2 regions of the Dermacoccus sp. 147Ba genome follow, and region 2 is predicted to be linked to the other one. Evidence: riboswitches for the same ligand, from Rfam matches in the RefSeq annotation. Region 2 holds a riboswitch; the other holds the start of a gene.
The links. Region 2 has a riboswitch for cyclic di-AMP ahead of EVU97_RS15235 (C40 family peptidase). Riboswitches for the same ligand answer to the same signal wherever they lie in the genome.
Positions count from the first base shown of each region.

Region 1: linked by a shared signal. The riboswitch ahead of EVU97_RS03195 (C40 family peptidase) and the one ahead of EVU97_RS15235 (C40 family peptidase) in region 2 are both predicted to bind cyclic di-AMP.

Region 1 covers NZ_SEHL01000002.1:197,854-213,499, forward strand. The annotation lists gene EVU97_RS03180 (cysteine desulfurase) at 1-867, shown strand, start outside; gene sufU (Fe-S cluster assembly sulfur transfer protein SufU) at 869-1,351, shown strand; gene EVU97_RS03190 (metal-sulfur cluster assembly factor) at 1,348-1,743, shown strand; gene EVU97_RS03195 (C40 family peptidase) at 1,973-2,446, opposite strand; cyclic di-AMP (ydaO/yuaA leader) riboswitch at 2,451-2,638, opposite strand; gene EVU97_RS03200 (neutral zinc metallopeptidase) at 2,752-3,720, opposite strand; gene EVU97_RS03205 (ABC-F family ATP-binding cassette domain-containing protein) at 3,885-5,483, shown strand; gene EVU97_RS03210 (ABC transporter ATP-binding protein) at 5,535-7,391, shown strand; gene EVU97_RS03215 (SDR family oxidoreductase) at 7,541-8,311, opposite strand; gene EVU97_RS03220 (SURF1 family protein) at 8,324-9,172, opposite strand; gene EVU97_RS03225 (hypothetical protein) at 9,246-9,485, opposite strand; gene EVU97_RS03230 (DUF3099 domain-containing protein) at 9,457-9,798, opposite strand; gene fabG (3-oxoacyl-ACP reductase FabG) at 9,933-10,643, shown strand; gene fabI (enoyl-ACP reductase FabI) at 10,700-11,461, shown strand; gene EVU97_RS03245 (Mur ligase family protein) at 11,520-13,415, shown strand; gene cphA (cyanophycin synthetase) at 13,500-15,646, opposite strand, start outside.
Region 2 covers NZ_SEHL01000007.1:112,509-128,154, forward strand. The annotation lists gene pepN (aminopeptidase N) at 1-146, opposite strand, end outside; gene serC (phosphoserine transaminase) at 221-1,357, opposite strand; gene pdxH (pyridoxamine 5'-phosphate oxidase) at 1,395-2,072, shown strand; gene EVU97_RS10530 (DUF305 domain-containing protein) at 2,314-3,072, opposite strand; gene EVU97_RS10535 (DUF3105 domain-containing protein) at 3,087-3,740, opposite strand; gene EVU97_RS10540 (metal-dependent transcriptional regulator) at 3,848-4,549, shown strand; cyclic di-AMP (ydaO/yuaA leader) riboswitch at 4,766-4,937, shown strand; gene EVU97_RS15235 (C40 family peptidase) at 4,941-5,954, shown strand; gene EVU97_RS10550 (hypothetical protein) at 6,029-6,793, opposite strand; gene EVU97_RS10555 (hypothetical protein) at 7,103-7,678, shown strand; gene EVU97_RS10560 (MFS transporter) at 7,662-8,867, opposite strand; gene EVU97_RS10565 (FBP domain-containing protein) at 9,139-9,648, opposite strand; tRNA gene EVU97_RS10570 (tRNA-Arg) at 9,906-9,978, shown strand; gene EVU97_RS10575 (zinc-binding dehydrogenase) at 10,072-11,049, shown strand; gene EVU97_RS10580 (sugar O-acetyltransferase) at 11,072-11,638, opposite strand; gene EVU97_RS10585 (endonuclease) at 11,741-12,376, shown strand; gene EVU97_RS10590 (hypothetical protein) at 12,392-13,027, opposite strand; gene EVU97_RS10595 (hypothetical protein) at 13,531-14,502, shown strand; gene EVU97_RS10600 (GNAT family N-acetyltransferase) at 14,499-15,646, shown strand, end outside.

The DNA.
Region 1 (15,646 bases), on a different contig from region 2:
CACGCTAACCTCGTGCCGTGGCAGGAACTCGCACGTCGTACCGGCGCCACGTTCCGTTGGATCGAGATCACCGACGACGGTTTCGTCGACCTCGATTCGGCGCGTGAGGTCATCACCGAGCGGGCCAAGGTCGTCGCCTTCACCCACGTCTCCAACGTGCTGGGCACGATCAACCCCGTCAATGACCTCGCAACGATCGCTCGCGAGGCCGGGGCACTCGTCGTTCTCGACGCGTGCCAGTCGGTGCCGCACATGCCCGTCGACGTGGCACAGCTCGATGTCGACTTCCTCGCCTTCTCCGGCCACAAGATGCTCGGTCCCACCGGCATCGGTGTGCTGTGGGGCAAACACGAACTCCTCGAGGCGATGCCTCCGTTCCTCACCGGCGGATCGATGATCGAGATCGTGAAGCTCGAAGGCACGACGTTCGCGCCCCCGCCCCAGCGCTTCGAGGCGGGCACGCCGAACGCCGCCCAGGCCGTCGGTCTCGCCGCCGCGTGCGACTACCTCGAGGCGCTCGGCATGGACAACGTGCTGCGTCACGAGCAGGATCTGATCCAACTCACGCTCGACGGCCTCGACGAGCGTCCCTGGGTCAGCGTGCTCGGCCCCCAGGACGCAGGTGCCCGGCTCGGTGCGGTCGCGTTCGTCGTCGACGGGGTGCACCCGCACGACGTCGGGCAGATTCTCGACGACGCCGGTGTTGCCATTCGTACCGGTCACCACTGCGCGTGGCCGTTGCACCGACGTCTTCGCGCCGTGGCGAGCAGCCGTGTCAGTTTCAACGTCTACTCCACGGCCGACGACGTCGAGGCGTTCCTCACGGCGCTCGACCGGGTGCCGAACATCTTCGGTCTGGAGGTCTGAGATGGATCTGTACCAGGAGCTCATTCTCGAGCACTCCAAGCGCCCGCAGCACGCGGGCCTGCGCGAGCCGTTCGGCGCCGAGAGCCACCACGTCAACACCTCCTGCGGTGACGAGATCACCCTGCGTGTCGACGTCGAAGGCGAGGGCGACGACGCCGTCATCAAGGACGTCAGCTACGACTCGATCGGTTGCTCGATCTCCGTGGCGTCGGCGTCAATGCTTGCCGAGAACCTCATCGGGCTCACGCTGCGTGAAGCCCAGGAGGTCTTCGGTGCCACCCGCACGATGCTCACGAGCAAGGGCCAGGCTGCCGGTGACGAGGAAGTCATCGGCGACGCCATCGCCCTCGCCGGAGTCTCGAAGTACCCCGCGCGCGTCAAGTGCGCCCTGCTGTCGTGGTCCGCACTGCAGGACTCGCTCGGCAAACTCGGTCTCGACCTGACCGGGGGCGCCGCATCCACCACGGAGGAGACCAAGGCATGACCGACAACGAGATCACGGCCGACGTGACCGCCAACGAGGCCGAGGCGCCCGAGCGCGCCCAGGCGCAGGGAGTCAGCGACTCCGGCGTCGAGGTCGAGGAGGTCAAGGAGGCCCTGCGTGACGTCGTCGACCCCGAGCTCGGCATCAACGTCGTCGACCTGGGCCTCGTCTACGGCATCACCGTCGACGAGAGCAAGCACGCCGTCATCGACATGACGCTGACGTCTGCGGCCTGCCCGCTCACGGACGTCATCGAGGAGCAGGTCGCCACGTCCCTGCTCGACGTCGTCACGGGCCACACCCTCAACTGGGTGTGGATGCCGCCGTGGGGCCCGGACAAGATCACCGACGACGGTCGCGAGCAGCTTCGCGCGCTCGGCTTCAACGTCTGACAAGAGGTGGGCGAAAGCGGCTCCGGTCCTCCTGAGTCGCGTCGACCCTGACGACGAAGGCACTCACCACTGTGGTGAGGGCCTTCGTCGTGTCGTTATCTCGCGTGACGTCCGCGAGAAAACGCAACCCGTGTGGAAGCCGGTCGATTGCCCACAGTGGAGAGACGCGAAACGGCCCCTCGTCCCGGAGGACGAGGGGCCGTTTCGAAACGTCGCAGAGGCTCGCGGATCAGACGCGACCGAAGCGGTAGCTGGCACCGGCGCGCGAGAGCGACACGCGCGTACCCGGACGCATAGCGTGCCACACCATGCCGTTACCGGCGTAGATACCCGTGTGGTAGGCGTAACCACCAGAGGTGAGGAACGCCAGGTCGCCCGGACGGGCGTACGCGCGGGAAACGCGGTAGGAGGAGCGGTACTGCTGGTTGGCCGTACGCGGCAGGTAGCGGCCGACCTGGCGGTAGGACCAGCTCGTCAGACCCGAGCAGTCGAAGCGCCACGGGCCGGAAGCGCCGTACACGTAGGGCGCACCACGACGGCTCGAAGCCTTGGCCACGGCGCGGCGCGCGGACGCGGCCGTGACGGCGCTGGCGTTCGAGGCGCTGGCAACCGAGACGGCGCCGAGAGCGGAGGAGGCCAGAGCCGTGCCGACGGCAACCTTGGAGGTGTTGGCCATGAAGGAGCGGCGGGACATGTTCTTCATGTCGATTCATTTCCAGGAGCGCTTACGAGGCATGACCTGTCGGGTTCGAGATCCTAGATTCTCGGCCCACCGAAGTGAGCTTTACCCCAAGAACCACCGAAGTGGCCCGGATGCTGGGTGCACCGTTCCCGTCGCTCCGCATCATGCGAAGTGATACCTGGCCTTCGTGACGGGACTCAGCGACGAAGCAGGGCCGCACCGTTTCGGTGCGACCCTGCAAGGTTACAGACTGATCACGAGCGATACAAATCGAGCGTGCACCAAGTTGTCAGGTAACCCACATGTTCGTGAATCCGCCGCGATTCTCAGCCCAGATCCTGGGCGTTGAAGGTGTCACAGGAGTTCAACTGGCCGCTCTGGAAACCGGTCAGGAACCACTTCTGGCGCTGCTCGGACGAGCCATGCGTCCACGACTCCGGAGTCACCCGACCCTGGGCCTTCTGCTGGATGCGGTCGTCGCCCACAGCCGAGGCGGCCGACAGCGCCGACTTGATGTCGGCCTCGGTGACCGGCTGGAGCAGCGTGGTGCCGTTCTTGTCCTTGGCCTCCGTGGCGTGGTTGACCCAGATGCCCGCGTAGCAGTCGGCCTGCAGCTCGAGGCGGACCGATCCGGACTCGGGCCCCTTCGGGTCCTGCTGGGCGCGACCCAGGGCGCCGAGAAGGTCCTGGATGTGGTGGCCGTACTCGTGCGCGACGACGTACATCTGAGCGAGGTTGCCGCCGTCGGCGCCGTAGGTGCTCGACAGCTCCTGGAAGAAGCTCGTGTCGATGTAGACCTTCCGGTCGTTCGGGCAGTAGAACGGCCCCATCTGCGAGCTCGCGGTGCCGCAACCGGAGGACGTCTGGCCGCTGTAGAGCTTGGTGGGCGCGTACTCGTACTCGGTGCGACCGCCGGTGAAGTCCGGGAGCGCCTGGTCCCAGTAGGCCTGAACGGCATTGACCGTTCCGATCACGCGGCAGGTGTCGTCCTCGTTGGCGTCAGCACCCGTCTTGCAGGCCTGGATCTGCTGGGAGACCCGGTCGTTCGAGCCGGAGACGTCCTGCGTGTCCTGGCTGTACTGGTTGAGGCCGCTCGCGCCGCCGGGGTAGCTGCTCCCGCCACCGCTGCCGGTGATGTCGATGCCGAAGAACGCGAAGATGAGCATGAGGATGAGACCGCCGATACCGCCGACGGCCGTACCTCCGCCCATCCCGCCGCGGCCACCGCCGAAGCCTCCGGAACCACCGGATTCGACCTGCGACGTGTCCAGCTGCGCGTTGTCGTTGAACGTCAAGAGAACCTCCGTTGTGAAGGCGGACGGCGTCGTCCACCCCGATTCATCTCTCGTAGACTACTGGGGCTTCACGCGCCTCGCCGTATGTAACGCGAGCCGAGCGCTCCCGTCCGGCGTGTCGGAGCCGTACACCCCTTCACCGTTCTTTCGAGGAGCCCTGCCCTGTGATCACCGCCGAAGGCATCGAACTGCGCGCCGGCTCGCGCATCCTGCTCGAGAGCGCCACGTTCCGGGTGGCCGCCGGTGACCGTGTCGGACTCGTCGGGCGCAACGGTGCCGGTAAGACCACCCTGACGAAGGTGCTCGCCGGTGAGGGTCTGCCCGCTGCCGGCAAGGTGGTCAGCTCCGGGGCAGTGGGATACCTGCCGCAGGATCCCCGCACCGGTGACCTCGATGTCCTCGCGCGCGACCGTATCCTGTCGGCGCGCGGCCTCGACGCCATCGTCGCCGATCTGCGCAAGGCCGAGGCGTCGATGGCCAGCGACGATGACAACGTGCGCGAGCGCGCGATGCGTCGCTACAGCCGTCTCGATGCCGAGTTCGACGCCCAGGGCGGGTACGCCGCCGAGTCCGAGGCGTCGTCGATCGCCTCCAGTCTCGGGCTCGAGCAGCGCATCCTCGAGCAACCGCTGCGCACCCTGTCCGGTGGTCAGCGCCGACGCATCGAGTTGGCACGCATCCTCTTCTCGGGTGCTCAGACCCTGCTTCTCGACGAGCCGACCAACCACCTCGACGCCGACTCGATCATCTGGTTGCGCGACTACCTCAAGACCTACCGCGGCGGGCTCATCGTCATCAGCCACGACGTGGAACTGCTCGACGCCGTCGTGACGAAGGTCTTCCACCTCGACGCCAACCGCAGCGAGATCGACCAGTACAACGTCGGTTGGAAGGCCTATCTGCAGGCGCGCGAACTCGACGAGAAGCGCCGCAAGCGCGAGCGGTTGAACGCCGAGAAGAAGGCCGGGGTGCTGCTCGCCCAGGCCGACAAGATGCGTGCCAAGGCGACGAAGGCCGTCGCGGCCCAGAACATGGCCCGCCGCGCCGAGAAGATGCTCGCCGGCATCGAGGGCGAGCGCGTACAGGACAAGGTCGCCAAGCTGCGCTTCCCGAAGCCTGCGCCCTGTGGCAAGACACCGCTCATGGCCGAGGGGCTCTCGCGCTCGTACGGCTCGCTCGAGATCTTCACCGACGTCGATCTCGCCATCGATCGTGGCTCGAAGGTCGTCGTCCTCGGCCTCAACGGCGCGGGCAAGACGACGCTGCTGCGGATGCTCGCGGGCGTCGACGCCCCGGACACCGGGCGCATCCTGCCGGGCCACGGCCTCAAGATCGGCTACTACGCTCAGGAGCACGAGAACCTCGACGTCGACCGCAGCGTGCTGGACAACATGAAGTCCGCGGCGCCCGAGCTGGGCGAGACCGAGGTGCGCAAGGTGCTCGGTTCGTTCCTGTTCTCCGGTGACGACGTCGACAAGCCGGCCGGGGTGCTCTCCGGCGGGGAGAAGACCCGCCTTTCCCTGGCACTGCTCGTCGTCTCGAGCGCCAACGTGCTGCTGCTCGACGAACCGACGAACAACCTCGACCCGGCCAGCCGTGAGGAGATCCTCGGCGCACTCAACAACTACGAGGGTGCCGTCGTGCTCGTCAGCCACGACGACGGCGCCGTGGAGGCCCTCAACCCCGAACGCATCCTGCTCCTGCCGGACGGTGTCGAGGACCTGTGGGGTCCGGACTACGCCGACCTCGTCTCCCTCGCCTGATCGACGTGAGACCGTTCGCATGCTGAGGTCAGGAGCCGCGCCGTGTCGATGATGGGCCCGGGCTGGCAGATGATGCGCTCGATGTCGAAGGACGCCACGGTCAAGGACCAGCGCCTGGCTCCGGGCACGGTGCGTCGCGTCGGCGGATACGCCACGCGATACACCTCGACCATCGCGGTCTTCCTCGTTCTCGTCGTCGTCGACGCGGTGATGATCGTCGCGACGCCACTGCTGCTCAAGCACATCGTCGACGACGGTGTCGTGCCGCGCGATCGGCAGGTCGTCGTCATCCTCTCGCTCGCCGTGGCGGCCGTCGCAGTCCTCGGCGCGGGAGTGACCGTCGTGCAGCGATGGTTGTCCGCGCGCCTGGGCGAAGGACTCATCTTCGACCTGCGCGCCGACGTCTTCCGGCACGTGCTCGCCCAGCCCATCGCCTTCTTCACGCGCGCCCAGACGGGTGCGCTCGTCACGCGCATCAACAGTGACGTCGTGGGCGCTCAGCAGGCGTTCACGACGACGCTGTCGACGGTCGTGAGCAACGTCGTCAGCCTCGCCGTGCTCCTCGTCGCCATGACGTCCCTGTCGTGGCAGCTCACGGTGGCGGCGCTCGTGCTCGTGCCGCTGTTCCTCCTCCCGACGCGCCTGTTGGGCCGTCGTCTCGCCGGTCTGACCCGCGAACAGATGACTCTCAACGCCGAACTGGGCGCACGGATGACGGAGCGCTTCAACGTCGCCGGCGCCCTGCTCGTCAAGCTCTTCGGCCGGCGCAGCGACGAATCGGCGCAGTACGACGCCCGCGCCGCCCGCGTGCGCGACATCGGCGTGTCCATCGCGACGCAGCGCAGCATGTTCCTCGTCGCCCTCACGCTCATGGCGTCGCTCGCCACCGCACTCGTCTACGGCGTCGGCGGTCTGCTCGCTGTGGACGGCACCATGACGGTCGGCACGCTGCTCGCCATGGCCGCCCTGCTCGGACGGCTGTACGGCCCGCTCACCGCTCTGTCGAACGTGCGCGTCGACGTCATGGCGGCCATGGTCTCCTTCGAGCGGATCTTCGAGGTGCTCGACCTGCCTCCGCTCGTCCGTGAGGCGGATGACGCGGTCGCCCTCGGGCCGGGCCCGCTCGGCGTCCGCTTCGACGGTGTCTCGTTCGGTTACCCCAGCGCCGATGACGTGTCGCTCGCATCGCTCGAGACGACCTCGAGCGGTGATCGCGACGCCGGTGAGCTCGTGCTGCGCGACATCGACCTCGACGTCGCACCGGGCAGCGTCGTGGCGCTCGTGGGTCGCAGCGGTGCCGGAAAGACGACGCTCACCTCGCTCGTACCCCGGCTGTACGACCCGACGAAGGGGCGCGTCCTGGTCGGGGACCTCGACCTCACCGGGGTGAGCCTCGAGTCGGTCGCCCAGCGCATCGGCGTCGTGACTCAGGAAGCGCACATGTTCCACGACACCGTGCGGGCCAACCTCCTGTACGCACGCCCCGACGCCACCGACCGCGATCTCGAGCAAGCCCTTCGCGCGGCGCACGTCTGGGCCCTCGTCGAACGTCTGCCGCACGGTCTCGACACCGTCGTCGGCGATCGCGGACACCGGCTGTCCGGGGGAGAGAAGCAGCGGTTCGCCATCGCCCGGCTGCTGCTCAAGGCCCCCGACGTGGTCGTGCTCGACGAGGCGACGGCCCACCTCGACAGCGAGTCCGAGCGCGCGGTGCAGGCGGCGCTGGCGAACGCGCTCGTGGGGCGCACGGCGCTCGTCATCGCCCACCGCCTCTCCACCATTCGCCGCGCCGACAGCATCGTCGTGCTCGACGGCGGGCGCATCGTGCAGCAGGGAACGCACGCCGAACTGCTCGCCGCGGGCGGCCTGTACGCCGACCTGCACGCCACGCAGTTCAGCGACGACTGAACGCCGGTCGCCGACGCCCGGGCATCTTGCCGCGTACGCGTTCACCCGGTGGTGACGGGGCCGTCATGACCACCGCCCATGAGCAACGAGGGTTCGCGGCTCGCCAACGACCCGCCATGGGGGCGCCGGCCCCAGGCGGGGAAGCGCCGTCAGAGGGTGCGCAGAGATCCGCCGTCCACCGGTAGGGCGATGCCGGACAGGTACGACGCCGCCGGGCTGGTGACGAAGGCGGCGACGCGTCCGAACTCCTCCGGCGTGCCGTAGCGCCCCAGCGGGATACCGGCCTCGGCCTGCTTCTTCGACGCCTCCGCGTCGCCCGTTCCGGCGTCGAGCGAGCGCACCCGGTCGGTGTCGATACGCCCCGGGAGCAGGACGTTGACGCGGCCACCGCGCGGGCCGTATTCGTCAGCCAGCGTCTTCGCAGCCATGGCGAGGCCGGGACGCAGACCGTTGGAGATGGCGAGCCCCGGAATCGGCGACTTCACCGAGGACGACAGCACCATCGTCACGGCCATCTGAGCCTCCGGCTCGAAGGGTTCGTCCAGCACCGCGCGTGCCATGCGCAGACCGCCGAGGAACACGCTGTCGAAGGCTGCGCGCCACTGCTCCTCGGTCGTGTCACCGAGCTTGCCCGCGGGCGGTCCACCCACGGAGACGACGGCGCCGTCGAGGCGGCCGAAGCTCTCCTTGGCGACGGCGATGAGGCGAGCGGCGGTCTGCGGGTCGGCGAGGTCAGCCGCGACCGCGCGCACGTTCGCGCCGGTCGGGAGCTGCTCGGCCGCCGCGTCGATCCGCTCCTGATCGCGTGAGGCGATGACGAGGTCAGCGCCGTCCGCCGCGAGCACCTTCGCCGTCGCGAGGCCCAGGCCACCGGAGGCGCCGGTGACGATGTACGTCCGTCCGTTCAGTCCACAGTCCATGGCTTCATCCTGTCACTCGTCCTCTTCGTCCCAGATCCGCTGCTTGCGCTTCTTCTCGCGCTTCGGACGCGCGGCAGTCGCGCCCTCCTGTGCCTGCACCTCGTCGGCGGACGCGGGATTGGCCGTCTCGAGGCCGTCGAGGTACTCACGCCGGGCGCGCATCAGGACGAAGGCGTATCCGGCGACGATGCCTAGCCACCACTGGATGGCGTAGCTCAGATTGATGCCGGCCGCCATGCCCTGCGACGGCCGCTCCAGGGCCTGCGGTCGCGGGGGAGTTGTCCCGTCGGGCATCGACTCGGTGCGCATGCGGACGTAGCCGTCGACGAGTTGCTCACCCGTGGCCTTCTCGGCGTCGGCCGTCGAGATCGAGGAGAGCTGGCCTTCGACCGGCGGCCGGCCGAGGCTCTTCTCGCTCGGCCGCACCCAACCGGTCACCGTCACCTGGCCACGCGGCGACGCGGGAACAGAACTCGGCTTCGCCGCGCTCGAGCCGTTGGTCACCCACCCGCGGTCGACGAGCACCTTGATGCCGTCGACGGCGAAGACGTCCACGGTCTCGTAGCCGAAATCGCCGCCGGGGCCGGGCCTGTTGCGCACCATGCGGACATCACCGAGATAGGAGCCGGTTCCGCGAACCTGCTTCCACTCGTCATCCTTGGCGGGGGCCCGGCCATCCTCGAGAACGTCACCGAACGGGACGGGTCGGGCGTCGTAGTTCGTGTCGATCCGCTCCTGGATCGTCGACTTCTCCTGCCAGCGATTCCACTGCCAGCGCCCTGCGACGAGGCAGATCGTGGCCCACAGTGTCGCGACGAGCAACCACGTGAGCCAGCGTTTGGTGGAGAGCAGTCGAAGCACCCCACCAGCATAGTAGGGCTGTTCGCCGCCCTGACGCCGGGCATCAGGGACGAGCAGGTTCCCGCGAGGCGCCTCAGCCGTCGTGCGGATCCAGGGCGTCGGGCCGGACGCTGTCCCGGTAGAAGCCGCGCAGAGACAGGAAGTCGCGCAGCGTCACCTCGTGCTCGTCGCACGCGAGCCAGACCTTGCGTCGTTGCGCGTCGTGCAGCTTCGGGTTGTTCCACCGCAGAGCCCACGTCGCGTGGCGTCGGCACCCCTTCGCGCTGCAGATCAGCTCGGCGGGGTCATCGCGAAGAGCGGTCCGCAGATCCATGGATCTCCTTGGGAGGCACCGGAGGGGGAGTGACGGCACCCATGCGGTCGATGCGCCGCTTGCCCGTCGCGTTGGCGTACACGACGGCCGCGTAGGGCAGTACGGCAGCGAGAGCGAAGCACACGACACTGAGCGGGCGGCTGACCTGCCAGGTGGCGACGGCCGCGATGAAGCAGACCGTCCGGATGGCCATCGAGATGAGGTAGCCACGCATTCGGCGGTTCTGGTCGTCCTCGGCCGACTCGGGCAGGCTCGTCGCCGAGGGGCGGGGCTGTTCACCCTTGCCCGTCCGCGAGGAAGCTGCTCGTGCCATGGCTCCAGCTTACGACTCACCACGATTCGTCCCAATTGGAGTACCCGGGGGTAGTGGATACGTTGCTGAGCGAGGTTGATTCCGGCGCGCCCGCGCCCGACCACACGACATGCTGCGAACGAAGGACAGGGTGAATGGCGAGCCGCAACGTACTGGTGACCGGAGGCAACCGAGGTATCGGTCTGGCCATCGCCGAGAGGTTCCGTGACCAGGGGGACGCCGTCGTCATCCTTTCGCGCGCCGGTGAGGACGTCGCGGGCATGCCCGCGGTTGCGGGCGACGTCAGCGACTCCGACTCGGTGAAGAAGGCGTTCAAGGAGGCCGAGGAGAAGCTCGGCGGCCCCATGGACGTCGTCGTCGCGAACGCCGGAATCACCGACGACGGTTTGCTCATGCGCATGAGCGACGAGTCGTTCGACCGTGTCATCGACACCAACCTCGCCGGCGCGTTCCGCTGCGCCCGCGCCGCGACGACCGGCATGATCCGCCGCAAGGGCGGGCGCCTCATCTTCGTCTCGAGCGTCGTCGGACTCTACGGGTCTCCGGGCCAGGCCAACTATGCGGCGAGCAAGGCCGGTCTCGTCGGTCTCGCCCGCTCCGTTGCCCGCGAACTCGGGGGCCGTGGCATCACGGCCAACGTCGTCGCGCCCGGCTTCATCGAGACCGAAATGACGTCCTCGCTGCCGGAGGACCGGCAGAAGGCCTACAAGGACGCCATCCCCACCGGGCGCTTCGCCCGCCCCGAAGAGGTGGCAGCCGCCGTCACGTTCCTCGCCTCGCCGGAGGCCGCCTACATCAACGGTGCTGTCGTACCCGTCGACGGCGGCCTCGGCATGGGCCACTGACCACTGACCCAGCCCGCATCCTCCACTCCGCTCCGCCCCGCACGAAAGGCACCACCATGGGTCTGCTCGAAGGTAAGAAGCTCCTCGTCACCGGCGTCCTCATGGACTCCTCGATCGCCTTTCACGTGGCGCGCCTGGCCCAGGAGGAGGGCGCCGAGGTCGTTCTCACGAGCTTCGGCCGCACGATGAAGATCACGCAGACGATCAGCCGTCGGCTGCCCGAGCCCGTCGAGGTGGTCGAACTGGACGTGACGAACACCGAGCACCTCGAGACCCTCGCCGAGCGCCTCGAGCCGATCATCGGTTCGCTCGACGGCGTCGTGCACTCGATCGGCTTCGCACCGCAGGGCGCGTTCACCTTCATGGACGCCACGTGGGAGGACGTCTCGACGGCACTGCACGCCTCGGCGTATTCCCTCAAAGCCCTCGCGAAGGCTGCCGAGCCCCTCATGAAGGACGGCGGCGCCGTGGTCGGGCTGACGTTCGACGCGAAGTTCGCCTGGCCCGTCTACGACTGGATGGGCGTGGCCAAGGCTGCGTTCGAATCGACGAACCGCTACCTCGCACGTGACCTCGGCCCGCAGGGGATCCGCTGCAACCTCGTCGCCGCCGGCCCGATCCGCACCACGGCGGCCAAGTCGATCCCGGGCTTCGAGCAGTTCGAGGAGACCTGGAACAACCGTGCTCCGCTGGGTTGGGACGTCTCCGACGCGGTGCCCGCCGCGCGCGCATGCGCGGCATTGCTGTCCGACTGGTTCCCGGCGACGACGGGCGAGATCGTCCACGTCGACGGCGGCGTCCACGCGATGGGTCAGTAGGCGTCCAGCTCGTGTCGGGCGGATGCAGGTGAAGCACACCCGTTCTAGGGTGAACCTCATGACTGCAGACGGCACGCAGGCCGCAGGTGTCCGCCTGCTCGGCAACCGCGTTCTCGAGGGCCCGAACCTCTACTTCCCGCGCCCCGCGATCAAGACGACGATCGACGTCTCTGGGTGGCTGAGCAGTGAACCGGAACAGCTGAGCGAAGCGTTCGCCCTGCTTCGCGCGCGCCGCCCGCGACTCGGCGACGAGGGTTCTGCCGTCCGCGACCGCGCCGTCATGCGCCTCGTCGAGGTCGTCACGCGTCGTGTTGCCGCTGCGAGCGGCACGGGTCAGCTCGGTGTCCGGGTTCGCCACGGCGAGGAACCCTCGGAGTACGTCGTGGCCTTCCCGTGGAAGCACCTCGAACGCGGCCGCGCGTTGGGCCGCGCCGTGGCTGCGGCTCTCACGGATCTGCTCGACCCGGTGTCCTCCTCCGACGCCGTTCGACGTGCCGCCGACGCGGTTCTCGCCTCCGAACCGGGCCCCGCCGGAACCATGTCCAAGCCGAAGGTTCCGGTCATCTCGATCACCGGAACGAACGGCAAGACGACGACCACGCGCCTCGTCTCGCACATCTCGATGACCGCGGGGCGAAAGACGGCGTGGAGCTCCACCGACGGTGTGCTCGTCATGGGCGAACACGTCGAGAGGGGTGACTACTCGGGACCCTCGGGTGCTCGCACCGTGCTCGCCACCCCCGGCCTCGAGGTCGCCGTCCTCGAAACCGCGCGAGGCGGCTTGCTCAACCGCGGAATGGGTGTGCCGTACAACGACGTCAGCGTCGTGACGAACGTGTCGCCCGACCACCTCGGTACGGGCGGCATCGACACCGTCGACCAGCTCGCCGAGGTCAAGGCCATCATCACCAAGGTCACCCGACCGAGCGGTTGGTGCGTGCTCAACGGTGACGACCCCCGTGTCTGGGCGATGCGGGTCGGTACGCCCGCGCAGATCATCACCTTCACACTCGACCCGGAAGCGCCCTGCATCCGTGAGGCACGGGCCGCACACGGCAAGGCGTTCACCGTCATCGACAACGACATCGTGTGTATCGACGACTCGGGCGTGGACTCACTCGTCTCCCTCGACGACGTGCCCATGACGATGGCCGGGCTTTCCGCCCACAACATCGCGAACGCTCTCGCGGGGGCGGCCGGTGCCCTGGCGCTCGGACTTCCGCGCAGCGCCGTCGTCGAGGGGCTACGCACGTTCGCCCCGGACGCGAACCTCAACCCGGGCCGCATGAACGTCTACACCGTGCCCAAGCCGAGCAGCCCCGACGAGTCGATCACCGTCATCATCGACATGGCCCACAACGAGGGGGGCTTGGAGGCTCTCCTCGCCGTCGGTCGTGGTCTCGTCGCGCCCGGGGGGCGACTCCTGCTCGGCCTCGGAACCGGCGGGGACCGTAGCGACGAGATCCTCGCCAACCTCGGCGAGCTCGCGGGCCGTGGCGCAGATCTCGTCCACGTGGTGCACAAGGAGCACTACCTTCGCGGTCGCTCGATGGAGAACCTCGAAAGCCACTTCCGTGACGGTCTCGCGCGCGTCGGGGTGAGCCCGGAGGTGAGCCACCGCACCGAACTCGACGGCGTGCAGGGCCTCCTCGACGCGGCACACGGGGGCGACGTCGTGGCGGTCATGACCCACAGCCACCAGGCGGAGATCCACTCCTGGTTGACCGAGACGGGCGCGTCGATGGACGACGCGCGAACCATCGCCCGCAAGGCACGCACCGCTCGCGGTGTACCGAACGAGGAGATCGAGAGCACCGGCTTGCCCGACGACGTTCAGGGCCACATCGGTGACGCCGTCGCGTCATTGCGTCGGGTGACCGCCTCCGGCCACGCACCCGCAGCACTAGTCGACGCTCTCGACCTGCTCACCTCACTGCCGCACCGCGAGTCCTGACACGCTCGCCGATCCGGCCTCGTCCCGACGACCAGTTGGCCCCTTCCCACCGCAGCGGTAGGAAGGGGCCAACACGTTCGTTCCTCAGCCCTGAGTGTCGGCCGGGTTCGGCGTGACGGCCTCGGCCGCGGCGTCGTCCTCCTCGGCGCTGGCGAACCGCTCGTCCGGGCTGAAGTCGGGGTCGCCCGGCTGTTCCTCGTGGGTGTGCGCGCCCGGCGTCGCGAGGTGGGTGCGCTCCTCGACCGTGGCCATGACCCGGGCGTGCTTGTCGGCGCAGATGACGATGACGTCGTTGGGCCGCGCCCGATCGAGTGCCTTCGTCGTCGCCTCGAGCTCGTCGAGGACGGTGACGATCTTCGTCGCGCGGCCGCCGTCGGCAGCCACGGCTCGCGCACCCTCCTCGATGATCCTGGCCGCCTCGCCGACCTCGCGGCGGCGCAGGTTCTCGTCCTCACGGATGATGACGGTGTCGAACCACTTGGCCGCCAGTTCACCCATCTCACGGATGTCCTGGTCACGACGGTCGCCGGCAGCTCCGACGACGACGGTACGGCGCACCCTCTGGGCACGGTTCTTTCCCGCCACATATCGGTCGACGAACTCGCCGAGCAGGTCGAGCCCCGCCGGGTTGTGACAGTAATCGACGAACACCTCGGCGTGGTCGACCTCGATGCGGTTGAGGCGACCGGGGGAGAGGTAGTAGCTCGTCGTGAAGGTGCGCAGGCCCTGACGGATGTCGTGCAGCGGCACACCGGCGGCGAAGGCCGCTCCCGCCGCGGCGAGCGAGTTGGCGACGTTCATGCGTGCGGCGCCGTTGAACGTGCTCGGCAGCAGGTGGGTCCAGGCGAGCTGCATCGAACGGCGGCCCTGCTTGAGGACGATCATCTCGCCCTTCTCCGTCGGCTCGAGGACGACGGCGCGGTCACCGCGAACGCAGCGCTCGTCGATGAACTGCCTGACGCGGCTGTCCGGGGCGTCCATCGAGAACCACACGATGGTTCCACGGCACACGTGGCGCATACGGCGCACGTACGGGTCGTCGGCGTTGAGGACGGCGAAACCGTCACGCGGCACGGCCTCGACGACGACCTGCTTGACGTCCGCGAGGTCCTTGAGGGACTTCACACCGCGCATGCCGAGGTGGTCGTTCTGGATGTTCGTGACGATCGCGATGTCGTTGCGGTCGTAGCCCAGGCCCTCGCGCAGGATGCCGCCGCGGGCGACTTCGAGGATCGCGAAGTCGACTCGCGGGTTCTGCAGCACCATCTTGGCTGACTTGGGGCCTGACGCGTCACGGGTGATGAGCAGACGCTCGTCGACGATGATGCCGTCGGTCGAGGTCATGCCGACCTTCTTGCCGAGGCCCTTCATGACGTGCGCGAGCATGCGCGACGTCGTCGTCTTGCCGTTGGTACCCGTCACCGCGACGATCGGCACACGCGACGGCGTGCCGGGCGGGAAGAGCAGGTCGACGACCGGCTTGGCGATGAACTGCGGTTCCCCGACCGTCGGGTGGGTGTGCATGCGGAACCCGGGAGCGGCATTGACCTCGCAGATCGCGCCACCGGACTCACGCACCGGCACCGTGATGTCGGGGCAGATGAAGTCGATACCGGCGACGTCGAGTCCGATGAGGCGCGCGGCCTCCTCAGCGATCTCGACGTTGTCCGGGTGGGCATCCATGGTGCGGTCGATGGAGATACCACCGGTCGACATGTTGCCGGTGAGGGCAAGCTTCACCATGACGCCAGCCTCAGGCACGGCGTCCATCGCGTAGCCCTGTTCCTCGACGAGTTCGCGGGCGGCATCGTCGACCTTGATGCGCGTGAGCACCTTCTCGTGACCGTATCCACGACGCGGGTCAGCGTTCGTGATGTCGACGAGTTCGGCCACCGTGTGCTCACCGTCGCCCATGACGTGGGCGGGCACACGCTCGGCGATGGCCGCCATCCGGCCGTCGATGATGAGGCAGCGGTAGTCCTTGCCCGTGACGAAGGACTCGACCTGCAGCACGCCGCGGCGCGACTGGGCCAGAGCGATCGGGTAGGCCTCGCGGACGTCCTCCTCGTTCTGCAGGTTGAGGCAGACACCACGGCCGTGATTGCCGTCGAGCGGCTTGACGACGACCGGGAAGCCGATCTCCTTGGCCGCCTCGACGGTGCCCTCCATCGTGCGCACGACGTCGGACTTCGGCACCGGCAGACCGGCCGACCCGAGCAGCTTCACCGTGA
Region 2 (15,646 bases):
AGCGTGATCGTCGAGGTCGACGTGAAGGTCGACTGCGTCGAATCCGGCGCCCCCGTCAGATCGAGGTGAATGGCGTGGTCGGCGAGTTCGACGGTCGCGGAACGGTGTTCGGCGACGGCGCGAGTGAGGTTCGCGGCCGAGGGCATGAGCGTCCTTCCTGGGAATGCAGCCTGGGAAATGCTAGCGGCGCGGGCTCGGCCCGCCCGCTTGAGCAGTGACGTCAGAGACGTTCGATGACGTGGTCGATGCAACGCGTCAGGGCCTCGACGTCCGAGGGGTCGACGGCCGGGTACATGCCGATGCGCAGCTGGTTGCGGCCCAACTTGCGGTAGGGCTCGACGTCGACGATGCCGTTCGCGCGCAGCGTCGCGGCCAGCTTGGCGGCGTCCACCGTGTCGGCGAAATCGATCGTGCCGATAACGAGTGAGCGGTGCTGGGCTTCGCTGACGAACGGGGAGGCCAGTTCGTGCGCGTCGGCCCAGGTGTAGAGCGCCTTCGACGACGCGGTCGTACGGCCCACTGCGAAGTCCATGCCGCCGCCTGCGAGGAGCCAGTCGAGCTGCTCCTTTATGAGCGCGTACGTCGCGAGGGCCGGCGTGTTGTACGTCTGGTAGGCGCGACTGTTCGTCACCGCGGTGTCGAGGTCAAGGAACGGAGGAATCCAACGTCCGCTCGCTTTGATGCGCGCGACGCGTTCGAGCGCAGCGGGGGACATGAAGGCGAACCACAGGCCGCCGTCGCTCGCGAACGACTTCTGGGGCGCGAAGTAGTAGACGTCGGTCTCGGTGAGATCGACGGGCAGGCCTCCGGCCGCCGACGTCGCATCGATGACGACGAGTGCGTCCTCGGCGATGCCGTCGGGGCGCTGCACGGGTGCCATCGCGCCGGTCGAGGTCTCGTTGTGCGCCCAGGCGTAGGTGTCGATTCCGGCCGTCGCGACGGGGGAAGCGACACTGCCCGCAGGTGCCTCGATGACGTGCGGAGCCTCGAGGAAGGGTGCCGCCGCAGCAGTGGCGAACTTGGCGGTGAACTCGCCGAAGACGAGGTTCTGCTGACGCTTCTCGATGAGGGAGAACGTCGCGACGTCCCAGAACGCGTTCGAGCCTCCGACGCCCATGACGACCTCGTAGCCCTCGGGCAGGGAGTAGAGCTCGGTGAGGCCCGCCTGCACGTCGGCTACGAGGTTCTTCACCGGTGCCTGACGATGGCTGGTTCCCATGACGGGCGCCCAGCGCGAAGCGAGGGCCTGGAGGGCTTCCGGGCGGATCTTGCTCGGGCCGGAACCGAAACGTCCGTCGCTCGGCTTGAGCGAATCGGGGATGACGACGGTTTCCGCGGCAGAGGTCTCGGCACTCACTCGGAGCAGTCTAGGTGTGCGGGTGCAAGATGGGGGCATGACTGAGGTGCGAATCGACTACGACGGTGAAGGTCTCGACGAGTCGCAGGTGCCCCCGGCGCCCTACGACCTCGTGCGGCAATGGGTGGGCGACGCGCGCCGCCGCCAGGACGCTTTGGGTGACGTGCCGGAGCCTGAGGCCATCAGCATCGCGACGGCGAACGCTCAGGGCGCACCCCACGTGCGGACGGTGCTCATGCGCTACCTCGAGACCGACGGACCCGGTTTCTACACGAATCTCGAGTCGGCGAAGGCATCCGATCTTGCGGCCAACCCTCAGGTGGCGGGCGCGCTGACGTGGCCCATGATGTTCCGCGCGATCCGGTTCACCGGCACGGCTCGGGAGCTGCCGCGTGACGTCGTGCGCACATACTTCGACTCACGCCCGTGGGGTTCGCGCGTCGGTGCGTGGGTCTCGAAGCAGTCGCACCCGCTCGACTCACGCGCCGAGCTCGAAGCGGCGAACGCCGAGATGGCTGCGCGCTACCCCGACACCGGCAGCCCCGACGACGTTCCGTTGCCCGACTTCTGGGGCGGCTACCGCATCGACTGCGATGAGATCGAGTTCTGGGCGGGTCGCCACTCGCGCCTTCACGACCGTCTTGTTTTCGTGCGAACCGCCGAGGGGAACCTCGACGACCCTTCGGCATGGCGTCTCGAACGTCGTTGGCCGTGAACGAGATTCGCTGACGCGAAATCCCCTGCCGGGACGATGCGACCTACCTCACGCGCGGTGGGTGTTCCTTCGGGAACGAAGTCGACCCGTTGTAGCGTTGACCATGACGAAGCGCGCCGCGTTCCCTCCCCCTGGTGGCGTGCTTCGTTCTGTTCGGCCGCAGCGCCTTCGGGTGCGCGCCGAACGGCGAAGGGCCGGACTCCCACGTGGCGTCCGGCCCTTCGTTTTTGTGTGCTGATGGCTATTTCTGACCTGCTTCGGCATCGCTCCAGGGTTTGGCGCCGCGCTTGGCGAGCATGCTCGTCATGAGGTTGATCTCGCTCTTCTGGCCCTCCACCATGGTTCTGGCCAGGCGGACGGTCTGTGAGTCGCTCGCCGCAGCCTGAGCGGCCTCTGCCATCTCCACGCCCGCGCGGTGGTGGACGATCATCAGCCGCAGGTAGAGGATCTCTGCTTGCTTGCCGCGGCTCTCGCGTAGCTTCGACAACTGCTCGCCGGACGCCATGCCCGGCATCCGGCCGTCCGCGAGGAGCATTTGTCCCTTCGGAAGACCAGCGTGCTGGTGGCCGGTCCGCGCCATCCACGCCATGCGCTCACCGGACACCGCGAGGGGCAGCTCCCATTCCTGCAGCCACGCCATCATCTGGCCGCGCTGGTTCTCCTGCGTCGTCGCGATGTCGTAGGACAGCGTCTGGATGTCGGCTGCGGTGCTGCGCGAGCGCACCGTCATCGACATGTCGACAGCCTGCGCGTGGTGCGCCGACATGTCGCGCGCGAACCCGGCGTCGACGCTGTCGGCTCCCGGGTGACGTGGCTGCGCCGACCACATGCCGACGAGTGCGGCGAGGACGAGGGCCACGAGTGCGACCAGCGAGATGGCCGCCGGGCGGCGTACCTGTGCCCAGGTGAGGTCGTCGCGACGCTCGTCGTCCGACGCGGGCTCCGGGCTTCGATGACGCTCGGGGCCCCCACCGTCGTGCGGTTTCTTTTCGTCCGTCATGGAAGGTCCGAGCGTCACATCTGGCCGGCGAGCTTGCCCGTGTTCGGGTCGTACGCGCCGCTGCAGGCTGCGCCCGGCTCAGGCGTCTGGGGGCCCTGCAGGTAGGCGTCGATGAACTTCTTGATGCGCGGATCCGAAGCGTTGTCGACCTTGAGCTGGTGGCCCCAGGCCGTCAGGACGATCTTCGAGCCCTGACCCGGGTACTGACTCATGAGCATGTAGTCCTGGCCGGCCAGCTTCTTCAGCTTGGAGATGTCACCGCTGCTCGCCTTGTCGGTGGTGATCCACACGGCGCCGTGTTCGAGGCTGTGGACGGCGTACTTGTCCGGGATCTTCTTGTCGTAGACGCCGCAGTTGGCCCAGGCCTGGTTGTGGTTACCGCCTGCGGGCGGCGTCATGGGGAACGTGGGGTCGCCCTCCACGTGGTCGCGGCCCAGGTTGCTCCACGTCTTCATGCCCTTGATGTCGGAGCTGGCGGTGCCGCCGTCGCCTCCGTCGCCAGAGTCGCGCGTCGCGAGGAAACCCACACCTCCACCGAGCGCGACGACCGCGGCGACTCCGCCCGCGATCAGGGCCATGCGCTTCTTCTTCTCCGAGCGGCGCTGCTCGGCCTGCATCTGGGCGAGGCGCTCGCGTCCACTCGCCGTATCGCGATCGCTGCGTGCCATGGGGGTACTCCTCGTGGGGGTCGTGCTGTGCGGTCGGCGCTCATTATGGCCGTACAACCTTTGCGCACGGCTACGCAGGAGGCCGTGGAGGTGGCACTCTTGTCCTCGTGAGTGACCTCATCGATACCACCGAGATGTATCTGCGCACGATCTATGACCTCGAGGAAGAGGGCATCCCTCCGCTGCGCGCACGTATCGCCGAGCGCCTCGGCCACTCCGGCCCGACCGTCTCGCAGACGGTCGCGCGCATGGAGCGTGACGACCTGCTGCACGTCGGTGACGGTCGGCGGATTGAGCTGACGGATAAGGGGCGCACGCTGGCGACCCGCGTCATGCGCAAGCATCGCCTCGCCGAGCGCCTGCTCGTCGACGTCATCGGGCTCGAACTCGAGTTCGTGCACGACGAGGCATGCCGCTGGGAACACGTCATGAGTGAGCGCGTGGAGCGCAAGATTCTCGAACTCATCGCCGACAAGGGCCTGTCGCCCTACGGCAACCCCATTCCAGGTCTCGCAGAGCTGGGATGGGAAGGGGAGGCGATCGGCTTCCGTGACGGCGTGCAGTCGCTGGTCGAGGTCGCCGGCCAGGAGCCCGTCGAGGTCATCGTGCGGCGCATCGGTGAGCCGGCCCAGGCGGACGCCGAGTCGCTCGCTGTTCTGACGAGCGTCGGCCTCGCGCCGCAGGTGGCCCTGATCGTGCGCGCCGAGGGTGAGCGTGTGCACGCTGCGGTGCTCGACCGGCTGGACGACGCGGTGTCGCTTCCGCACGACCTCGCGTCCCACGTTTTCGTGGAGGTTCGTCAGGGCTGACGCGTGTGATGTTTGTCACATAATCGGCCTGTAACGGTTTTGCGGATTTCGGCGGTGGCGGGGGGCGTCATGCCCCCACGGGTGGAGTTCGCGTTTGCCGCGCCGTGACGCGGCGAACACCAACTCCACATGCCCGTGATCTTTCCGTTACGGTCGGTTGCGGTTCGGTTCGAGAACACTCGTTCGCCCTTCGCGCCCAGCCCTGTCGGGGCGTACGAGTCTTATCCGCGAGATCGCAGTGACAGGGGCGGGGGACCCACTTTTCGTCCGAGGCCATGAGCCACGGACTTGGGGTGAAGTCACGCACGAGACCGCACAGGTCGGCGTGACCGGGCTGAGCAACTGGCCCGAACCCGACAGCTCACCTCGTAGGCGCTCGAGAGGTTGCACATTGTCCACCCAGAAGACCATCGGTCGTCACGCCCAGTCGAAGAACCCCCGTAGCCTGACCCGCGTCTCCGCGGCCGTCACTGTCACCGGTGGTCTCGTCGCAGGCCTCGCCGCGACGGGCTCGTCCGCAGGCGCTGCTCCGACGACGCCGCGTCAGGAGGCCGTGCGGGCCGCCACGACGCCGCTCGAGCTCAAGACGGTCACCCCCGCCAAGTCGCTCGTCGTGAAGCAGGCCAAGAAGGCTGCGGCTACCAAGAAGTCCACTGTCAAGAAGGCCTCGCGCACGCAGGTCCGTCAGGCCCTGACGCAGCGCAACGAGCGCGCCACGCAGGCCCTCGCCGCTCAGCGCAAGGCTGCGCAGGAGCGTCGTGAGGCTCGCGCCGCCGCGAAGGAGCGCGAGGAGCGTCAGCAGCTCAGCCGCACGCAGGTGCGCCGCACCGTCACGCAGCACCGCACGCCGAACCAGCAGAACGCCTACGGCCAGCAGCGTCAGCGTCCGGCCGCTACGGCGACCACGCAGCGCACGCGTCCGGCCGCTACGGCGACCACGCAGCGCACGCGTCCGGCCGCTACGGCGACCACGCAGCGCACGCGTCCGGCCGCTACGGCGACCACGCAGCGCACGCGTCAGTACACGGTCAACACGGCCGCGACGCGCATGACGAACCAGAAGGCCTCGGCTGCCACGCCGTCGCGCTCCGGTGTCGTCGCCATCGCGTCGCGCTACACGGGCATCCGTTACACGTGGGGCGGCAGCACGCCGGCCACGGGTCTCGACTGCTCCGGTTTCGTCGCCTACGTGTTCAAGCAGATCGGCGTCAACCTTCCGCACCAGTCCGGTGCCATCCGGGCCATGACGACGCCGGTCTCGAACCCGCGTCCGGGTGACCTCGTCTACTCGCCGGGCCACATCGGCATCTACGCCGGTAACGGCATGTCGTACGAAGCCCGCCAGGCGGGCATGCCGTCGGGTCTCTACCCGGTGGTTCGCGGATCCTCCTACGGCCGCCTCTGACCGAACCGGTCGCACGACAAAGGCGCCGCAAGCCCTCGGGCTTGCGGCGCCTTCGCGCGTTGGTGGACCCGGGCTTACTTGAACTCTCGGAAGAACATGGCCGCTGCGCCACCGACGCCGAGGAGGAAGACGCCGAGTCCGATGGCGAGCGTGAGGTTGCTCGGGCCGTCGGAGTCGTCGAACGCGGGCGCGGCGAGGCTCGACGCGCTGCTGCTCGGCGTCCGTGACGACGTCTTCGAGCTCGAGGAGGACGTGGAGGACGACGACGAGGAGGACGCGCTGCTGCTCGGCGTGGAGGTGGCCGTCGGGCTCATCTCGTTGGAGCGGGTGGTGGACGGCTCCGTCGGTGCCGGAACGTCGCTCGTCGCGCTCGGCAGGCCGGTTGCGGGCACGTTGTCCGTGGTCGGTGCGGGAGCACTGTGCGTTCGCGTCGGCGTGTAGGTCGGGGTGGACGTCGACGGCTCCGGCGCCGGAGCGCACTGGCCGAGCGGGAGCGAGCCGACGCCGACTCCGCCGGCATTGATGTAGACGGCGCCGGCGCCCGACGGGATGGACAACGTCACCGTCGTCGACGCGTACGGAGCCACGGTGGTGGCCGCCGGGGAGACGGGGGAGCCTCCCGCTGAGGCGGTGAACGTCTGGACGAGTTCGCTGCCGTTGGTCAACGTGACCGTGACGAGCGTTCCGTTCGCGCCGCAGGTCGGCGACTGGAAGATGGCGCTGCTGCCTCCCGGCGCCATGGGGAGCGCGGACGCGGCGGACGCGCCGGTGACAGCGATGACGCCGAGACCGGCGGCGCCGGCGAGAGCGCGGGCGGAGGAGAAGGGGCGTGCAAGCATCGGGAGCGACCTTCGGAAGACGTCGAGCGGCGTGGTGCCCGTCGATTCTTCCACGAACCGAGCCGAACAGCAGGACGATCGGTCTTCGATTGCCCGGCTGGGGTCGACGAATCAGATCAAACTCGAGTGCAACCAAATGCTCCCCTCGTGCGTCTTTCCTCGTGAACGCTCGAAAACAGAGCGGTCCGTCACATTTGCGCCGCAGCGCACATGGGGCAGAAGGCTGGCGGTAGCGGGGTCGGTGGGGTCTTGGGGGCTCGATCGCCCCCGCACCGGCGAGCGGGCGTTAGGTCTGATTGACTTGACGCCGTGACGATCAACGCAGCTGCTGTGGCCTACCTGCGCCACCACCTGTGCGAATTTCTCCTCTTCGTCGTACTGGCCACGCCGGTGCTCGTCATGCGTCCGTTCCTCGGCAACGTTGTCGTCGTCGTCCTCTTTTTCTTCATGTACTTCGGTTTCTCGTACCAGAGTGAGCGCGCGGTTCGTCTGCGCGTGGACGACGACGGTGTGCAGTACCTCGCGGGTGGGCGGGATCGCTCGTTCATCGCCTGGAGCGAGATCGGAGCGATCGTGCCGCGTCGGTTCCGCGGATGGCCCGCCGAGGATGCTCTCGTCGTCCTCGATCACGCGGACAAGCCGCTTCTCGTGGCTGGTGTCGCGATGTTCGGTGATGCGGACCTGCGGCGGGTGAAGGCCTACGCCGGGCAGCGCGTCGAGGTGCGTGAGCCTGTTGTTCTGTCGGCGCTCACGGGTCGAGCGGGCGGACACCGTCGGCCCGATCTCGTGCCGGAGCGCACGTCGGAGCGGTTCCTCGCGTCGTCGATCGGCGGCATGGTACTCGCCGCGCTCGTGGCGGTGGCGCTGTTCAGCTTCGTGCGCTGAGGCGCTGTTCGCGTCGGTCGGAGAGGACGACGACGGCGAGGCACGCGGCGGCCATCGCGGCGCCGAAGAGGAACATCACGGAGTAGTGGATGCCCGCCTGTTCCGCGACCCACGCCATGATGGCCGGCACCGCGAAGCCGAGGTAGGTGACGGAGTAGAAGACGGCGGTGAGGCCGGCGAGGTCGCGCGGGCCGGCGATGCGCTGCACCTCGAGCAGGCCGCTCACCATGGCGAGGCCGTAGCCGGCGCCGAGGACGAAGCTACCGAGAATCGCGGTGGCGATGGCCAGCTCTGACGCGGCGAGCGCGCCGAGCAGCATTCCGGCGACGAGAACGACGAGCGCCGCCGTCACGGCCCGTGCGGAGCCGGGGCGGTCGATCTTGCGCCCGAGGGATTGCACGAAGAAGCCGCAGGTGAGGCCGACGACGCACAGGAGCGCGGAGAAGGCGATGGGTGCGTTCGTCACGCGGGAGCTCATGAGGGCGGGCAGGACGGCGTAGGCGCAGGCGGCCGCGCCGAAGACCCAGGGCGCGACCGGCAGGACGACGGTGAGGAAGCGTCGGTGGCCGAGCGCGGGGATGCGCAGGTCGTCGCGCAGGCGCCCGGTGTTGCGGTTCGTCAGGTCGATGGTTTCCGGGGTGCCGCGCAGGCGGATTGCTGCGCTCAGCGTGACGAGGATGTTGACGACGTACGCGAGTTCGTCGGGGTAGGGCGCCCACTGAGCGAGGCAGCCGGCGACGCCCGCACCGATGCCGAATCCGGCGGTGAGCGACATGGCGGCGCGCTTGGCGCCGGTGCCGTCGGGTACGTCGTCGTGGGGGCGGGAGGAGAGTTCCTTGACCCAGGACGTGCCGACGGCCATGACGAGGCCGAGCGCGATGCCGGACAGGACGCGTCCGGCGAAAAGCGCCGCGACCTGGCCGTGCGCGAGCGCGAGGGTGGCACTGCCGGCCATCGCGATCCAGGGGGCCGGAGCGAGGAGCTTGGCTCGCCCGTACCGGTCGGAGAGCGGGCCGCCGATGAGCAGCGACGGGATGATGCCGAGCACGTAGGCGAAGAGCAGGATGTCGACGGTGACCGCCGGCAGGTGGTGCTGCGACTTGTACATGACGAGCAGGGGAGTGAACTCGTTGCCACCCCAGGCCACGGCGAGCATGGCGTGGGCGGGGCGGGTCCACGGCTTCGTCATGGGGCTTCCTCCAGATGCTCGGCTACTGGCAGGTACCCATGAAATCACGCGGCTTGGCGCGGGGGTGCGGTGCGTTTCGGGGAGTGAGCGACGTCATCGTGGACGGGGTGTCGTGAGGGGTACAGGCCTCGCGCGGTCGGGCGTGTGTGGTGCCGAACTGACGCGGCGCCCCGTTGTGTTCTGACGGGGCCCGGTTCAGGTGCGAAGGCGGCGTGACGACGCGCTGAGTGCCGGGTGACCGCGAGCCTGCTCGACCCGGTGAACCGGACGACTACGCCGTCTCGCTGACGAGGTCGAGAAAGTGCCGGGAGCGCTCGCGCAGTTGGGCGACGCGCAGTTCTTGCCAGGCCACGCGTTCGGCTTCGTCCTGAACCTCCATGGCGTTGGGGACGCGTCGGGCGTTCCTCGAGCAGGAGAAGTCGGTGCAGATGGACGTGCCGACGGTGTTGCCGACGCGGCCGCTCGCTCCGGCGCGCGGCGCGACGTAGAGGGTGACGTTGTCGGTGGCGGTGATGTCCTGACACCAGGAGCACAGCAGCTTGCGGCGCTCCTTGGGTGGGGTGGCGCGGCGCAGGAGGAGGGTGCGCACTGCGTCGCCGTCCTCGGTCTCGACGACGAAGGTGGCGTACGACTGCTGCTCGCGCTTGGGGTCGATCCAGCCGAAGTAGTCGCGACCCTCCCACTCGATGCCGTCGAGGTCGGGCAGGTTGGCGCGCTTCGCCTCGCCCTTGGAGGCGTTGACGAAGGACGCACGGATCTCTGCTTCGGTGACGGCTCGCATGGGTGCCATCCTCTCGGAGCGCTTCTGCGGGCCGCAAACGAATTCAGTCGGGGAGCAGCAGTCGCGCCCGCTCGGGCCAGAACGTGACGGGTCAGTGGCCGCACAAGGGGGCGCCGCGCAGGCGCGGCGCCCCGCGACTACAGCAGCCCGCCCGACAACAGTTAGGCTGACCGCTGCGCGTGCAACCCCTCGGGCGGAGCGCGCCGCGACGTTCACGCGAGTGCGTCACCGCCTGGTCGACGCGATGCGAGGACGACGCTCCCGTAGCTCAGGGGATAGAGCACCGCTCTCCTAAAGCGGGTGTCGCAGGTTCGAATCCTGCCGGGAGCACCGATCGGCCCTCGGGCAAGAATGTGTGGGGCCGGCCAACCTCGACATCCGGTTCGGCCCACGTCGGGCGTTGGTGATGCCAGGATCGAAGGCATGATCGCTGCTGTTGCCGTGTCCCAGAACGCCGACGACCCGCTCGCGGGCCTCGAAGTGCGTGAGAAGCCCAAGCCCGACGTCCCGCAGGGATGGTCGCTCGTCAAGGTCGTCACGAGCTCCATCAACATGCACGACGTGTGGACCCTGCGCGGCGTCGGCCACCCGCCTGAGCTGCTGCCGCGCATCCTCGGTTGTGACGCCGCGGGCTACGACGAGGACGGCAACCGCGTCGTCGTCCACGGGATCATCGGCGACCTCGACCGCGGACGCGGCGACGAGACCCTCGACCCCAAGCGCTCCCTGCTCTCCGAACAGTACGAGGGCACCTTCGCGGAGTACGTCGCGGTGCCCGCCCGAAACCTCGTCCCCCTGCCCGACGGCATCTCCTTCGAGGACGCCGCCTGCCTGCCCGTCGCGTGGGGCACCGCCTACCGGATGCTTGCCACCCAGGCGAGGCTGCGCGCCGGCGACAGCGTGCTCGTGCAGGGCTCCGCCGGGGGAGTGAACTCGGCCGCCATCAAACTCGCCGTCGCCATGGGCGCCACCGTGTACGCCACCTCGCGCACCGACGAGAAACTCGCCCTCGCCGAGAGCTGGGGCGCTCGCGGCATCGCCGACGGCGCGCGCCTGCCCGAGCAGGTCGACTACGTCATCGACAACGTCGGCGAAGCCACCTGGTCGCACTCCGTCAAGTCACTGCGACCCGGCGGCGCCATCGTCACGTGCGGCGCCACCACCGGCATGAACCCCTCGGCCGATCTCGGCCGCATCTTCTACCAGCAGAAGCGCGTGCTCGGCTCCACGATGTGCACGCTCACCGAACTCCAGCAGCTCGTGCGGGTCATGGAGAACACCGGCGTCCGCCCGCTCATCGACTCCACCGTCTCGCTCGAGAACATCCGCGACGGCTTCGAGACGCTGCTCGGCGGCGACGTGCGCGGCAAGATCGTCGTGCGAGTGGCCGAGGACGACTGACGCGGCGGTCAGGGGAAGCGGCTCAGAGTTCCTTGATGACGCGTGCCGGCGAACCGACGGCGACGACGTTCGCGGGCAGGTCCTTCGTCACGACAGCCCCCGCACCGACGACGGTGTTCTCACCGATCGTCACGCCCGGGCAGACGACGACCCCGCCGCCGAGCCACACGTTGTTCTCCAGCGTGATCGGCTCGGCGGCCTCCCACTTGTCACGCCGCTGATCGGGGTCGAGCGGATGCGTCGCCGTGAGCAACTGGACGTTCGGGCCGATCTGCACGTCGTCAGCGATCGTGACGCGGGCGACGTCGAGCGATGTGAGGTTCCAGTTCGCGAACGTGCGCGCCCCGATCGTCGTGTTGTAGCCGTAGTCGCAATGGAACGGCGGGCGCACTTCGGAATCTTCGCCGAACGCGCCGAGCAGTTCCTCCATGACGGCGCGGCGCCCGGCAGCGTCCGTCGGGTCCATCGTGTTGTAGCGGTGTGCCAGCGACTGGGCGCGCGCCGACTCCTCGCCGAGCACCGGATCGTCCGCGATGTACAGCTCGCCGGCGAGCATCCGCTCGCGCATGGTCTTCGTCGATTCCGTCATGGCGTCCAGGCTAGGGCGCCTCATCGATCGCACGTTGCCCCTGTCCATGCGCAGGGGTCGCCCGGCGGCTGCGCGCACCGGGAAGGGGCATAACGTCGAGCTATGAGCTCTACACAGCAGGGGACGATACGGAAGCTCCTCGAGGCGCACGGCACGACCTTCGCGGCCGACGCCGACATCACACTGCGTGACGAACCGGCATGTCTGTGGCAGCTCCTCGTTCTCGCCCAACTGCTCTCGACCCGGATCAGCTCCGACATCGCCGTGGCCACCGCGCGCGAACTGTGGAAGGCCGAATGGCGCACGCCCGCGAATCTGCGCAGGAGTACCTGGCAGCAGCGCGTCAACGCCCTCGGACGTGGCGGGTACCGCCGTTACGACGAGTCGACGGCGACACGACTCGAGGCCAACGTCGTCCTGCTCGACGAACGGTGGAACGGAGACCTACGCGAGTTGCGCGACGAGGCGGACGGTGACGCCGCAGGCATCGCAGAGCTCCTTCAGACGTTCGACGGCATCGGTCCCACGGGAGCGGACATCTTCCTTCGCGAAGTTCAGGATGTGTGGCCGAGCGTCGCGCCGTACGCGGACAAACTGGTCGTGCGCGGAGCGAAGGCTGCAGGCCTCCCGACGACGCCGGACGAACTCTTCGCGCTCTGCCCGAGCGGCCGCGCAGCCCATCTCGCTGCAGCGCTCGTCCGCGTCGCCCGCAAGCCGAGCATCCTCGAGCGCTCGTAAGACGGGTGGACGGCGTCAGCTGACGCCGTCGTCGGGCCAGGTCCAGCGGATGCCGACGAGGCCCGGCCCGACGTCCTGCACCATGAGTTGGAGCAGTCGGTTCGGGCGGACGTCGAGGCGATAGCCGATCTCGCCCTCGCCGAGGTCGACGTACTCCTCGGCAGTGGCGGGCAGCTCGCCTGCGAACTCAACCTGGATGAGCACCTCGCGCGTACGCCGCGGGACGCTGTAGGTGGCCTCGACCGCGCGTAGCGCGCTCGGGGGCAACTGGATGCGGTGATCGACGACGGCGATGTCACCCCGACGTGCGTCCTCGGCCAAGATCAGTTCTGCGCCCATGAGCCCGTGCTCCGGCCACAGCACCGTCCGTCCGAGTTTGCACCCCGCGACCGCCTCGAAGTGATCCTCGATCGACGTCGAGAACGCGGCCGGGTCAACTTCGTCGACGACATGGATCGACGGCAGTCGGATCGGGCCGGGGGAGAGAGCGCGCACGATGTGACGAAACTCAAGCGTCCGCTCCACGCCGACGGCGTCGACGAAGAGCTTTTCGTGGACCGTCTGCTCGTACGGCAGTTCGTCGTGCTGCATGAACCCCAGCTCGCCCAAGGCCTTGGCCACGAGGCCGGTCTCCGGCATTGCCTGCGACACCGGAACCACCCGGGGATTGCGCCCACGCGGGCGCGGGGGCCCAACGAGATCGGTGAGCTCACCCGACCCCAGGCCCAGCAGGTCTTCGAGAACCGTGAGGGCCTCGATACTTCTGGCCTGCTCAGGCTGTCGCCTGCCCGAAGACCAATGGCTGAGCGCCGACACACTGACAGGAGTGCCGTTGGCGCTCAACTGATGTGACAAGGCCGAGAGCGTGATTCGTCGGGCCGAAATGGCCGATCGCAACGTAGTCGAGAACGGAGTTGCGGTTTCTCCATGGCTGGGCGCCACAATGTCCCCCCTCCTTCCACCCCTTCATGCGGAAACACCGCCAGGCAGGCTAGGCAGTGGTTGTTTACGGATTTGATTTAAATACTGGAAAAGGCGGCTCCTATGGTCAAAAAGCTCCACATATCTGGGCAAGGGCGTAAATGTCTGCCCCATTTGTCGCCGCAGAGTATTGGACGGTCGTCCGGTTTCTCGGGTGCCTTGGATTTCACCTCGTGCTGACGAATCGCGTGGAGCGAGACAGACATGATCCTTGCCGAAAGGGTGGGCCGACGATGGCACCTTCACTGATCAACTGGGGCGAGGGCGAGGCACGTGCCTGGGGGGAGCGCACCCACGTTGCCCGCCATGACCTCGACGGCCTCGACCTCTTCGCACGAAAGGGTATCGCCCGCATCATCGATGCGATGCCGCGTTCAGCGGTCCATGCCTACACCATGGGTGACGACCCCTGTGACGGCGCGACGTGGCGTCGTGGTGACGTGGCAGATCTCACGGGTCTCCAACTGCTCGACATAGTCGACCAAGGTCGCCTCTGGCTGAATATCGTCGGGGCGGGCCATCATGTGCCAGAGCTCGGAGCAATTGTCGACGAACTCTACGGAGAAGTTTCGTCCACTGTCGGTGACGCCTGGAGCACGCTCAAGGCGACCCTCCTCGTGTCTTCTCCGTCCGCGCAGGTTTTCTATCACGCCGACAACCAGCCGAACGCTCTGTGGCATATCCGCGGTGAAAAAAAGGTATTCGTCTATCCCTGTCGCGAGCCGTATGTTTCTGTGCGCCAACTGGATTCAATCGCGGCCGGGTATGCGGACGAGCAACTGCCGTACGACCCTGCGTGGGATGCGTCCGCCGAGGTGATCGACCTGCAGCCGGGCGAGGTTGCGTGGTGGCCGCAGAACAGCCCGCACCGTGTCGTGAACGCGCCCGGCGAGCCGAGTGTCTCGCTCTCCGTCGAGCACCGGACCACTGCCTCCACGCGCACCGAGCGTCGCCAACGGGCCGACTTCCACCTTCGGCGAACCTTCGGGCTCACCCCGCCCCCCGGCAAGTGGCTGGATCCGGTGACTCTCGTGGCCGGCTCCGCCCTCGCGAAGGTGGCACCCAAGCAGCGGGCTCGCAACGAGCGTGCCGTCTCCTTCGTCGTCGATCCTGAGGCGGAAGGCGGGGTGAAGAGCCTCGCATGAGCACACTTCTCGCCGTCCGAGGCCATTACACGGCCCACCGTCTCGACCATGACGAACTCGGTTACACATCCCTGAGCGACGACGTCGACGCCGTTCTCAGGAGCGAAGCTCCCGTCACCCACCTGCCGATCGACGAACTCGCGAAGCAGGCGCGTGCTCGGCACGCGGACCTCGTGGTCATCGTCGTCGGTCGCCAAGGGGAAGAATCGTTCACCCGGCCACTCGGTTTTGCGCTCCTCGAGCGCCGACCAGCCAGCCCGTGGCGACCGGTCGACATCCGCCTGGCGGGTGAGGGAAAGCTCGACCGTCAGAGTTTCCACCTCGTGGAGCCCGAGGTCGCTGCCACGCTGGCACTCGGTGTCGCCACCTTCGTGCGCCGGCACCGCGTGTGGCGCCTGCACCTCGACCAGGTCTCGCCGAACGATCCGACCCTCGCCTACCTCGTGCGATGCCTACCGCGGCTGCGGGCGCAGGCCGGTGACCCGATCCCACTGCTCCGCTGGCCCGACGAGCGTCGGCCCGGCCGGTGGGCGTCGAAGAAAACCCGTGCCAAGCACCGCACCGCATGCCGGAGGCTCGATGAGTCCGGCTCTGCCTGGCGGGTACACCGGTTGCGGAACGCCGGCGAGATCCGCGCAGCTCTGCCCAGGACGCTCGAGGTGCGCGCAGCTCGCGAGCGTCAGCTCGCCCGGCGCGACGCGTTCGCCGATGCGGCAGGGCAGCGTCACGTGCAGCGCGTTCTCGATCTTGCCGCCGAGGGCAATGCCGAGGTGTGGCTCCTCACTCTCGACGGCACGCTCGTCACCTATGTCGTCGTCGGGTGTGACGACGGCAAGCGCATCCTCGTCGACAGCAGGATGCGACCGGGCCATGAGCGCCGCTCACCGGGGCTCGTGCTCTTCGGCCACATGCTCGCCACGTGGTACGTCGACGACGCCGTCCGGGTCGTCGACTTCGGACGTGGCATCAACGACTTCAAGCGCGGCCTGCGCAACGAGGTGGAGGAACGCCTGTGCGTGCGTGCGTGGTCGAACCCTGCCCTTGAGTACGCGGACCGCGGCCGGCACGTCGCCGACGCACGTCTTCGAGCGTGCGCCCGATCAGTGCGTGATCGATCACCGCTTGTCGCGGGGGTCGTGCGCCG